Regions from separate parts of the Citrobacter amalonaticus genome, predicted to be linked through region 4. Evidence: predicted binding sites of a transcription regulator. Region 4 holds the regulator's gene; each other region holds the start of a gene.

Region 1 (3,126 bases), 2.1 Mb from region 4:
ACTGGCGGCAGTGGCCGCACGGCGTGTAGTTAACGGTGATCGCCGCGAGACCTTTTTCTCCGCGCAACCAGGCGTGGCTGATGGCGCTTTGTTCCGCATGAACCGTTTGTTGCATGGTCGCGCCGAGGAATTCCATGTTGGCGCCGAAATACCACGTTCCACTCACGCCGCGCGCAATCGCGCCAACGTTGAAGTTCGACAACGGCGTACAGGCGCAGGCCGCCGCCAGCGGCAGCAGCGCGAATGCCAGCGCGTCTTCGTCCAGTCCCGTTGCGCTTTTAAGCATTGATACCTGCTCAGCCGTCAGCGAAGCGGGGAAATGCGTATCTGCCAGAATGGGCGCCAGCGCGGATTGCAGGTTGTCCGCGAGTTGGCTAAAGGCAGTTTGAAAACGTGGGTGCATGGCGTTGCCTCATAACAATGTATTGGGATCGTAGTGTACGGGCCTGTTACGGCTATATGTGTGATCTGATTCTCATTGTGTATGCAACTTATGAAACATAAATTAAAAATGTGCGACGTATCGCAAATTTTAGCCCACGACCGCGAGAATAATCGGAAACAGGAACGGGGCGATCAGCGAGGTAATAATCCCGCAAATCACCAGCGCCAGCGAACTGAACGCGCCTTCCTGATAATCCAGCTCCGCGCAGCGGGCGGTGCCGAGGGCGTGGGACGCGGTGCCCATCGCCAGTCCGCGCGCGGCTTTTGTTTTAATGCGCATCGCGTTTAACAACGTATGACCAAAGACGGCGCCGAGAATACCGACGAAAATCACGCACACGGCGCTAACCGCCGGGATACCGCCGATGCTGCCGCCCACGGCCATCGCAATCGGCGTAGTGACGGATTTCGGTAACACGGAGGCGGCGATTTCAGGCGTGGCGCCCATCAGCAGCGCCACCGAGGTGCCGGTGACCATAGCCACAACGCTGCCGACAAAGCAGATGGTAATGATTGACTTCCAGCGGGCGCGAATCTGATGCAGCTGTTCGTACAGTGGATAGGCCAGCGCCACGACTGCCGGTTGCAGCAGGTCATTCAGTACTTCGCTACCTTTAAAATAGCTGGCGTAGGGGATACCGGTCAGCAGAAGGAATGGGATAATCACCACCATCGCCACCAGCAGCGGATTCAGTAAAGGAAATTTAAACCGTGCAGCCAGTTTGCGCGCGCCGAAAAAAACCGCCAGCGTCAGCGGTAAAGACCACCAGATTGACGACATCATTCTTTAGATCCTTTCTGACCTACCACTTTCCGTTCACCGTGAACCAGGTGTGAACTCCAGCTCACTACCAGAAACACCACCAGCGTACTGATTGCACACGACACCACCACCGGGCCGAACTGCGCGCGCAGCAGATCGAAGTACTGCATCACGCCGACGCCAATCGGCACAAACAACAGCGCCATATAGCGAATCAGCACATAGCAGCCAGGGTTCACCCATTTCGCCGGGATGATTTGCAGCGCCAGCAGCACAAACAGGATCAGCATCCCGATGATGCTGCCAGAAATCGCGACGGGCAGCAGGGACGCAATAAAAATGCCTGCATACAGACAGGCATAAATCAGCACGAAAGCGCGTAAGTATTGCCAGATGATATTCAGTGTCTTGCTCATGTTGAAATTCCTTGAAGCGACGGATTCATCATACAATTAAACTTTAAAACGTGCTATCGATCACATCATGAATTCTTAGCATACTGAACATAGACAGCGGGAACATTGGGCAATATCCCCAATACATGATGCTAAACTTGTGCCAGCAGTTGCAGAAAACGACTCAGCGCGCTGGACGGCGTCTCATTATTGCGCCAGAACACGCCCACGCTGCCTTTCTGTTCAATCTTCGGCAGGTTGAGGATCACCAGCTGTCCCTGGCTGGCATAGCGCTGCGCCAGCCGTAAAGAAAGGATAGAGATCATATCGCTGCTTTGCAGCAGGTTAGTACTGACGTTCATTGATGCCGACTCGATGGTGTTTTCCGGCAGCATCACGCCGTTATCGACCAGCGCGTTATCAATACTCAGGCGGATAGGCGTCCCCGTCGGCCAGACGATCCAGCGCCAGTGCGCGAGATCGGCCCAGCTCAGGGTATCAAACTTCGCTAACGGATGGTGGGGACGGGCGACAAAGCAAACGGGTTCGGTATACAGCACCTGATAATTGAGCGGAAGCTGCAGCGCTCGCCCACCGACGCGACCGACCACGACATCCACGGAACCGGCAAGCAGGTCGTGCAACAGCGGCGTCATGACCTTTTCTTCAATGTTAAGGTGCAGCGTCGGCATCTCAACGAGCAGATTGAGGATCGCCTGCGATACACAGTCGGTCGCCACCGGCGAGCAGCCAATCTTCAGACTCCCTACCAGCCCGCCTTCTTTAAAGCGCGCCATTTCATACTGCGAACGCTCCATGTCGTTGATTAAACGCTGGGCGTGTTGCAGCAGCAACTTGCCGCCTTCCGAGGGGCGCAGACCTTTACTGTGACGCTCAAAGAGCGTGATCCCCATCTCATCTTCGAGCTGTGACAGCCATTTCGACAGCGCGGGCTGGGTGATATTCATCATTCGCGCTACGTGCGTGAGATTCCCTTGTTCGCCCAGCGCCACCAGCATTTGCAGATGGTGCAGCTTCAGTTTTTGCGCCCAGTTTGCCATCAGCGATAACCTCCAGGTTATGTCTCTGCATGAAATGCCATTGTACATTTTATCGCCCAGTCTACAAACTCGTAACATACCAAAAACAAAACAACATCTGTCCCTACCTGCACCGAGGCATTCACTATGACTCAACGACGTGAACTACAAGCCCTGATCGATGCTGCTCCTGTCAGCAAGACACAGTGGCGAGTGATCATCTGCTGCTTTCTGGTGGTCATGCTTGATGGTTTTGATACCGCAGCCATTGGCTTTATTGCACCCGATATTCGTACCCACTGGCAGTTAACTGCCGGAGACCTCGCCCCGCTGTTTGGCGCAGGTCTGTTAGGCCTTACCGCCGGCGCCTTACTTTGCGGACCGCTGTCTGACCGCTTCGGTCGCAAACGGGTGATTGAGCTCTGCGTGGCGCTGTTTGGCGCGCTGAGCCTGATTTCCGCCTTTTCGCCGGATCTGCAAACGC
Region 2 (3,126 bases), 1.8 Mb from region 4:
AATCATGATGCAATCCTTGATTCAACCGTAGCGAAAAGCCATAAAAAAAGGCGACCGAAGTCGCCTTTTTGGATCAGTTTCTCATCTCAACTTATTTGGAGATGTGAGCGATCAGGTCCAGAACTTTGTTGGAGTAACCTGTTTCGTTGTCGTACCAGGAAACCAGTTTCACGAAGTTGTCGTTCAGAGCGATACCCGCTTTAGCATCGAACACGGAAGTGCAAACTTCGCCGTTGAAATCGGTAGATACAACGTCGTCTTCGGTGTAGCCCAGAACGCCTTTCATCGGGCCTTCGGAAGCGGCTTTGATAGCTTTCTTAATGTCTTCGTAAGAAGCGGCTTTTTCCAGACGAACGGTCAGGTCAACAACGGATACGTTCGGAGTTGGAACGCGGAACGCCATACCAGTCAGTTTGCCATTCAGTTCTGGCAGAACTTTACCTACCGCTTTAGCAGCGCCGGTAGAGGACGGGATGATGTTCTGAGCCGCGCCACGGCCGCCGCGCCAGTCTTTGTGAGACGGGCCATCAACGGTTTTCTGAGTAGCGGTGGTTGCGTGAACAGTGGTCATCAGACCTTCGATGATGCCGAAGTTGTCGTTGATCACTTTTGCCAGCGGAGCCAGGCAGTTGGTGGTGCAGGATGCGTTGGAAACGATGTCCTGGCCAGCATATTTGTCAAAGTTAGCGCCTTTAACAAACATCGGGGTGTCATCTTTAGACGGACCAGTCAGTACGACTTTTTTCGCGCCAGCAGTGATGTGCTTACGAGCAGTCTCGTCGGTCAGGAAGATACCGGTCGCTTCAGCCACTACGTCAACACCAACTTCGTCCCATTTCAGGTTAGCCGGATCGCGTTCAGCGGTAACACGGATTTTTTTACCGTTAACGATCAGATGACCGTCTTTCACTTCAACGGTACCGTCAAAACGGCCGTGAGTGGAGTCATATTTCAGCATGTAAGCCATGTATTCAGCGTCTAACAGGTCGTTGATTGCAACGATCTCGATGTCAGAACGTTTCTGAGCAGCACGGAAAACAATGCGACCGATACGGCCAAAACCGTTGATACCTACTTTGATAGTCATATATTCCACCAGCTATTTGTTAGTGAATAAAAGGTTGCCTGTAAAATTACAAAAACCTTACGCAGCGTCAAGCGGAATCGTGTCAATCATTGCGACAAATCAATCCTCTGTACAAGCTTTGCACGGCTGACTCGCCTCACTCTTCCATTGGGCTTGAAACCACATGGGGGCGGCGCCCCGAATTTTAAAGGGCAACTGAGATAAAAATGTGATTTGCATCACGATTCACAAGCTGCCATTTCGCAAGGATCAAGTTTAGAACAAAAGTCTGCACTGAGGTGTTAATGTTTTGTTAGAATCTGTCGCGCAATGTCAGCGTCATGAAAAGTGAGATGTGAGCAAAATGGCGAACAAACCTTCTGCAGAAGATCTGAAAAAAAACCTGTCTGAAATGCAGTTCTACGTGACGCAGAATCACGGCACAGAACCGCCATTTACCGGGCAGTTGCTGCATAACAAGCGTGACGGCGTTTATCACTGTTTGATCTGCGATGCGCCGTTGTTTACCTCCCAGTCCAAATACGATTCCGGCTGCGGCTGGCCCAGCTTCTACGAGCCGGTAAGTGAAGAGTCGATCCGTTATATCAAGGACTTTTCACACGGTATGCAACGCATTGAAATTCGCTGTGGAAACTGCGATGCGCATCTGGGGCACGTCTTCCCCGATGGCCCGCAACCCACCGGCGAACGTTACTGCGTCAATTCAGCTTCTCTGAGCTTCATTGACGACGAAAACGGTGACCAGACGAAAGGTTGAAAAAACGATTCAGCAAATTATTCCATAGGAGCGGACTTATCATGAATCTTGATGAGATAGTTAACAGCATGACGCCGGAAGTGTATCAGCGTTTATCCACCGCCGTTGAACTGGGAAAATGGCCGGATGGCGTCGCGCTGACCCCGGAGCAAAAAGATAACAGTCTGCAACTGGTGATGCTCTGGCAGGCGCGCCACAATACGGATGCTCAACATATGACGATCGACACCAATGGGCAGATGGTGATGAAGAGCAAACAGCAGCTGAAAGTGGATTTCGGTATTACGCCAGAACCGATTGTGACGTTCAAATCCTGATAGCGCGCAATGGGCCCGGCATTCCGTCGCGCGGCCGGGCTAACGTGGCGGATTATTTTTTATTCAGCATGGCTTTCAGGTCGGCGAAAGGGTTGTACGTGGCTTCGCCGACGCTCTTTTGCGCATCCTCGCCCGCGACCACCGTAGAGCCATACTGGTCGGCTTCCGTATATTTGGAATGCTCATGATCGTGGCAGTACAGGCACAACATCTCCCAGTTGCTGCCATCTTCCGGGTTATTGGAATGATCGTGATCGATATGGTGCACCGTCAGTTCGCGAAGGTTTGAGTAAACAAACTCGCGGGAGCAGCGACCGCAGACCCACGGGAAGAGTTTCAGCGCCTTTTCCCGGTAGCCTACTTCCAGACGGGCGTAATTTTTAGGGATAAAAGCCATACAATCCCATGCCTCCAGTTGAAAATGAAACGTGGCGTCAAACGCTGACGCAACGGGTTGGAGCCATCATAACCGATCCCGTTTCGCGTGACACACCTCATCCCACCGGTTCCGAAAAAAATGCCCCATGCGGACGCACAGGGCATGTTCAGTCAAGGACGGTGCTTAGTGCGTAATGTCTAAGGATTCCGCCAGTTGCTTCGCGAGCTGGTTATTGTCGTCCGCGCCGTACTCCCAGAACATCGCTCCCGCCAGTCCACGCTTCTTGATGTAATCCGCTTTGATTGCCACCGAGCGGGGATTCTCATAAGAGAGGGCAAACAGCGGTTTACCATCAGCCGACTGAACGGACAGCCATGGCACTTTCGCCTGATCGTCCCAGTGCTCGGTAAACCGTTTCTGCGGATCGTTCAGGAACGTTTTGACGATGTCGTTATATTTCACGTAGGTGTCTTTGGTCAGATCGACTCCCAGTGATTTAAACAGTGCGATTTCCTGCTCGCCAAAGTAGGGTTGCGTGACGGGATTTTTTTGCGCGTCCGGTTTTGTCCAGTCAATTCCGGGCTCT
Region 3 (3,126 bases), 560 kb from region 4:
AAGCGCAGAAACCACGCTTTCTATGGATTGGATGTTCCGACAGTCGCGTTCCCGCAGAACGTTTAACCGGTCTTGAACCGGGCGAATTATTTGTCCACCGTAATGTGGCCAACCTGGTCATCCACACCGACCTCAACTGCCTCTCTGTTGTTCAGTATGCCGTTGATGTCCTCGAAGTTGAACACATTATTATCTGTGGTCACTACGGGTGTGGCGGCGTACAGGCTGCGGTCGATAACCCGGAACTGGGCCTCATCGACAACTGGTTGCTGCATATCCGTGATATCTGGTTCAAACATAGCTCATTGCTTGGCGATATGCCGCAAGAGCGTCGTATGGACACGCTGTGCGAGCTGAACGTGATGGAACAGGTGTATAACCTGGGCCACTCCACCATCATGCAGTCAGCCTGGAAACGGGGTCAGAAAGTGACTATCCACGGCTGGGCATACGGTATTCACGACGGCCTGCTGCGCGATCTGGAAGTGACCGCGACCAGTCGCGCCACCCTGGAGCAACGTTATCGCCAGGGCGTTTCTAACCTCAGTCAGAAACACGTCAACCACAAATAAAAATCCCCGGTCATACACCGGGGATGTATCCAGTCAACGCCGGGATTTTCCCGGCTTTTTTACGCTTACTCGTCCAGCAGCACCACTTTGCCGACATACGGCAGATGACGATAGCGCTGAGCGTAATCAATACCGTAGCCCACCACGAACTCATCCGGAATGGAAAAACCGATAAACTCGACCGGAACGTTCACTTCACGGCGAGAGGGTTTATCCAGCAGAGTGCAAATCGCCAGAGATTTCGGTTCACGCAGACTCAGGATTTCACGCACTTTCGACAGCGTGTTGCCGGAGTCAATAATATCTTCCACAATCAGCACGTCTTTACCGCGAATGTCTTCATCGAGATCTTTGAGGATCTTGACGTCACGGGTGGTGGACATGCCGCTACCGTAGCTGGAGGCGGTCATAAAATCGACTTCATGAGATACCTGCACTTCACGGCACAGATCCGCCATAAACATAAATGAGCCACGCAGCAGACCAACCAGCACCATGTCACTGCCGCTGTCTTTGTAACGTTCAGTAATCTGACGACCCAGTTCGGCAATCCGCGCTTTGATCTCCGCTTCGGGGATCATTACTTCTACAGTATGTTTCATAACTCTAACCATATGATTTAAAAACAAATCACTCAATGCCCGCTTCTACCGGAACAGCATCGAAGTGCAAGGCATGCAGTATACCAGTAAAAGTATTTATCCGCGGCATCTCTTAATAAAGCTCATTTTGTGATGACGATCACACTTGTTAAATCCTATAATTAATTGCTACTAAAAAATTAACAAATTGAGATGGTGTATTTTTATGGCAAATAACAACGCACGTTCACCACGGCTCCTCGTGGTGTTAACGGCCCTCTTTGCAGCGCTTAGCGGGCTGTATCTCCTGATCGGTGGAGGCTGGTTGGTCGCCATTGGCGGCTCCTGGTACTATCCGATCGCCGGTCTTGTCATGCTGGGCGTCGCCGTCATGCTCTGGCGCAGCCAGCGTTCCGCGCTGTGGCTGTACGCTGCCCTGCTCCTGGCCACCCTGATCTGGGGCGTCTGGGAGGTTGGGTTCGACTTTTGGGCGCTCACGCCGCGCAGCGACATTCTGGTCTTCTTCGGCATCTGGCTGATTTTACCCTTTGTCTGGCATCGCCTGATTATCCCTTCCCGGGGTGCCGTCGCCGCTCTGGTGGTGGCCCTGCTGATCAGCGGTGGGATCCTGACCTGGGCGGGCTTCAATGACCCACAGGAAATCAATGGCACGCTGAGCGCCGACGCGACGCCGGCTGAAGCCATCTCCACGATCTCCGACAACGACTGGCCGGCGTATGGCCGTAATCAGGAAGGCCAACGCTTCTCGCCGCTCAAACAGATCAACGCCGACAACGTCCATAACCTGAAAGAAGCGTGGGTGTTTCGCACCGGTGATCTGAAGCAGCCTAACGATCCGGGTGAGATCACCAATGAAGTGACGCCAATTAAAGTCGGCGATACGCTGTATCTTTGTACCGCACACCAGCGTCTGTTCGCGCTTGATGCCGCTACCGGTAAAGAGAAGTGGCATTTCGATCCGCAACTCAATACCAACACCCGCTTCCAGCACGTGACCTGTCGCGGCGTGTCGTACCATGAAGCGAAAGCCGATAACGCCTCACCGGAAGTGGTTGCCGATTGTCCACGCCGCATCATCCTGCCAGTAAACGATGGTCGTCTGTTTGCGGTGAATGCGGAAACCGGCAAGCTGTGCGAAACCTTTGCCAACAAAGGTATTCTGAATCTGCAGACCAATATGCCGGACACCACGCCGGGGCTGTATGAGCCAACATCGCCGCCGATCATCACCGATAAAACGATTGTGATTGCCGGTTCGGTAACGGATAACTTTTCCACCCGCGAAACCTCGGGCGTGATCCGTGGTTTTGACGTCAATAACGGCAAACTGCTGTGGGCCTTCGATCCGGGTGCGAAAGACCCGAATGCGATCCCGTCTGACGAACATGCGTTTACCTTTAACTCACCTAACTCATGGGCACCGGCGGCCTACGACGCGAAGCTGGATCTGGTCTATCTGCCGATGGGGGTGACCACGCCGGATATCTGGGGTGGCAACCGTACGCCGGAGCAGGAACGCTATGCCAGCTCGATTGTGGCGCTGAACGCCACCACCGGTAAACTTGCCTGGAGCTATCAGACCGTTCACCACGATCTGTGGGATATGGACATGCCGTCCCAGCCGACGCTGGCGGATATTACCGTCAACGGTGAGAAAGTCCCGGTTATCTACGCGCCAGCGAAAACCGGTAACATCTTTGTCCTCGACCGCCGTAACGGCGAGCTGGTCGTTCCTGCACCGGAAAAACCGGTTCCGCAGGGGGCCGCGAAAGGCGATTACGTCAGCAAAACACAGCCGTTCTCTGAACTGAGTTTCCGCCCGAAAAAAGATCTGACCGGGGCGGATATGTGGGGCGCCACCATGTTCGACCAACTGGTGTGCCGCGTGATGTTCCACCAGATGCGCTATGAGGGCATCTTTACTCCGCCGTCTGAGCAGGGCACGCTGGTGT
Region 4 (3,126 bases):
TCAGAATCAGACGAATGGCTTCCTGATCGGCCTCCAGCGCATCATGGGCGTTTTTACGCAACAGACCACTCTGCCACTGCGGCCACAGCCAGACGGTGCCGCCAAACGCAATCAGGCAGCCTATTACCGTATCGACAAATCGTGGAATGATGAACTGTTCGCCGTCCAGTGTCAGCAGTTGCAGGGTATACACCGCTGTGACGGTAAATCCAACCGTCGCCCAGCCGTAGTTTTTGCGGATGGTCAGATAACTGACCAGGGTTATTATCAGCATCAGGGCCAGCGTATATCCCTCGGGAATATGAAAGTGCAGCGTCACGCCTGCGATAATCAGCCCCACCAGCGTTCCCGCTGAACGGTGCAGAATACGCACGCGGGTGGCGCCGTAACCGTTTTGCGTCACAAACAGCACCGTCATCAGGATCCAGTAAGGCTTCGGCAGATGCAGCGCGGTTCCCATCAGACTGGCGATGCTGAGCATGACGCTGATCCGCCCGGCGCTACGTAGCGCCGGAGATTTCAGCGAGAGGTAGTTTTTCAACGCCGGCAGCAGCGGTAGCCGACGCTGCTTATCGGCCATCAGATCGCGGGCGTACAACGGGCGCTGGGTGCGAAGCACGCGGGCGATACGGCTGAAGTGCCAGTAACAGAACTGCCCGACGGGGTTATCCGGATGCTGATGAGCAATTTTTTCCAGCGCGCCAATCTGCTTTTGCATAGTGAACCGCGTCGGCAGCCGGTGATACAGAATGTCATCCGCCAGTACGCGCAGGCGAGCGGCGACCGTTTGCGCATTCCAGCGAATCACCTGTTCCGCGTGGCTGCGCTCGACCAGCTTTTGCACTTCTTCCGGCTGATGCAGACTGACGGAGATATGTTCCTGCAGATCCAGCGCTTCCTGAAAGGCGCGCAGCATCCGTTTATAGTCATTATTGTGATGTGCCGACAGCATGTGCATCTGCTGATAGCACTGAGTGATGAGGTCGACGGCTTTCTGCTGGCGCACCAGAAGCGGCGGCAGGGCTTTTTCCGGGTCGGTGTGCTGGGTCAACATGCTGTATTTGGCTTCGCAGTAATCCGCCAGTTCCCGGTATAACAGACTCAGCGACTCGCGCAGCGGCTGTTCGCGCCAGAGCCAAAACCAGAACCAGTTAAATAATCCATACCATAATGTGCCCAGCGCGTAGATCAGCAGCGGCTCCCAGACCGGCATATTTCCCGCGAGGCTCAGTGTGAAAATCGCCGCAATCAGCGAGGCCGGAAGCAAACGCGCGTGGAGGGAGCTCAATTCAGCGGTGACGCCGAGCGTGAGCGTCAGGCCGGTCAGGATCAGGGGTAACGGCACCGCCTGCGCCAGCAGCAGCTGCATGATCAGGCTACAGCCGGCAAACAGCGATGCACCGATAATCAGGCGTTTGAAAAAGCGTTTGTGCGGAGTATCAAGCCCGGCAATGTTGCAGCAGGCGGGAACCAGAGAGAAGAGCAGGCCCAGATGTAACTGCCCGATGATCAGGCCGACGGCCACGGGCAAACAGAGCACCAGCGTTTGACGTAGTGCATAGTTGATTTCTGGGTGATAAATCAGTCTGCGCCACATTGGCAAAACAAAAATGACGCACTACCGGGTAGCGCGTCATTTCCGATGAGATTAACGAGTGCCGTAAACGACGATCGTTTTACCGTGAGCGGAGATCAGGTTCTGATCTTCCAGCATCTTCAGAATACGACCAACGGTTTCGCGAGAGCAGCCAACGATCTGACCAATCTCCTGGCGAGTGATTTTGATCTGCATACCGTCCGGGTGAGTCATCGCATCAGGTTGTTTCGCCAGATTCAGCAGAGTCTGGGCGATACGACCGGTCACGTCGAGGAAGGCCAGGTTACCGACTTTCTCTGAAGTGACTTGCAGGCGGCGAGCCATTTGGGAAGAGAGGCGCATCAGAATATCCGGGTTCACCTGGATCAACTGACGGAATTTCTTGTAGGAAATTTCAGCCACTTCACACGCTGTTTTCGCTCGAACCCATGCGCTACGTTCCTGGCCTTCTTCAAACAGGCCCAGTTCGCCAATAAAATCACCCTGATTCAGATAAGAAAGGATCATTTCTTTCCCTTCCTCATCCTTAATCAACACTGCCACTGAGCCCTTAACGATGTAGTACAACGTTTCTGCTTTTTCACCCTGGTGAATCAGCGTGCTCTTGGACGGGTACTTATGAATGTGGCAATGAGACAAGAACCATTCAAGTGTCGGGTCTGTTTGCGGTTTGCCAAGCACCATGCGCGATTATCCTCTGTTATAAGCTGTCTCCAGAGCCAAAAAATGCCGCTGTCTCTGGGGTTGCAAAAATGTGCTTCCCGCGTCCTGGGAAGAGGCTGTCAAAAACAAACTGCAGCCTTTAATGTGAAGTCCTCTGCATACATGCAGTACATCAATGTATTACTGTAGCATCCTGACTGTTTTAGCATAGCTTTAGCCGTGTGTCTCCTGGTGTCTCGCTTCAGCATGACGGAGGTCGCCTTCCGTTGCGAGAATTGTTATGTACGCGTAATCTGTCAGGAAAATTGACGCACTGGAGTTAAAAAATATGCAAGCGCGTGTTAAATGGGTTGAGGGGTTAACCTTCCTGGGTGAGTCGGCTTCCGGACACCAGATTTTGATGGACGGTAACTCTGGCGATAAAGCGCCGAGCCCGATGGAAATGGTGCTGATGGCCGCGGGCGGCTGCAGCGCAATTGACGTGGTTTCTATCCTGCAAAAAGGCCGTCAGGATGTAACGAACTGCGAAGTGAAACTGACGTCGGAACGTCGCGAAGAGGCGCCACGCCTGTTCACCCACATCAATCTGCACTTTATTGTCACGGGAAATGACCTGAAGGATGCCGCTGTTTCGCGTGCGGTCGATCTGTCGGCGGAGAAGTACTGCTCTGTGGCGCTGATGCTGGGAAAAGCGGTCAACATTACCCATTCGTATGAAGTGATTGCGGCGTAATTTTTCATGTCGCTGGATGGCGGCCAGCGTCTGGTCCGGCCTACAGATTCCTGATTTGTAGGCCCGATAAGCGTAGAGCCATCGGGCACTTCCCATCGTTTATTCGATCTTCTTGCCTTCCATCAGTCGCTGT

What was found. Region 4 encodes CRP, which controls carbon source genes, mostly activating them, when cyclic AMP is high. Its sites were predicted from a motif close to ATGTGANNNNNNTCACAT; they were not measured.
Region 1: AL479_RS00835 (CidA/LrgA family protein) is a predicted target of CRP. The motif match lies at 1,672-1,689, and genes of this name have one in related genera.
Region 2: msrB (peptide-methionine (R)-S-oxide reductase MsrB) is a predicted target of CRP. The motif match lies at 1,294-1,311, and genes of this name have one in related genera.
Region 3: hpt (hypoxanthine phosphoribosyltransferase) is a predicted target of CRP. The motif match lies at 1,302-1,319, and genes of this name have one in related genera.

Annotation. Positions count from the first base shown of each region.
Region 1 is NZ_CP014015.2:169,887-173,012, reverse strand. Features, by position in the region: gene cdd (cytidine deaminase) at 1-403, opposite strand, end outside; gene AL479_RS00840 (CidB/LrgB family autolysis modulator) at 533-1,228, opposite strand; gene AL479_RS00835 (CidA/LrgA family protein) at 1,225-1,623, opposite strand; gene AL479_RS00830 (LysR family transcriptional regulator) at 1,755-2,663, opposite strand; gene AL479_RS00825 (MFS transporter) at 2,790-3,126, shown strand, end outside.
Region 2 is NZ_CP014015.2:4,047,933-4,051,058, forward strand. Features, by position in the region: gene AL479_RS19635 (D-hexose-6-phosphate mutarotase) at 1-6, opposite strand, end outside; gene gapA (glyceraldehyde-3-phosphate dehydrogenase) at 92-1,087, opposite strand; gene msrB (peptide-methionine (R)-S-oxide reductase MsrB) at 1,431-1,844, shown strand; gene AL479_RS19650 (YeaC family protein) at 1,886-2,161, shown strand; gene yajD (HNH nuclease YajD) at 2,214-2,558, opposite strand; gene AL479_RS19660 (glycoside hydrolase family 18 protein) at 2,724-3,126, opposite strand, start outside.
Region 3 is NZ_CP014015.2:2,844,547-2,847,672, reverse strand. Features, by position in the region: gene can (carbonate dehydratase) at 1-572, shown strand, start outside; gene hpt (hypoxanthine phosphoribosyltransferase) at 638-1,174, opposite strand; gene AL479_RS13730 (glucose/quinate/shikimate family membrane-bound PQQ-dependent dehydrogenase) at 1,380-3,126, shown strand, end outside.
Region 4 is NZ_CP014015.2:2,288,208-2,291,333, forward strand. Features, by position in the region: gene AL479_RS10945 (YccS/YhfK family putative transporter) at 1-1,597, opposite strand, end outside; gene crp (cAMP-activated global transcriptional regulator CRP) at 1,649-2,281, opposite strand; gene AL479_RS10965 (OsmC family protein) at 2,589-2,993, shown strand; gene AL479_RS10970 (phosphoribulokinase) at 3,093-3,126, opposite strand, start outside.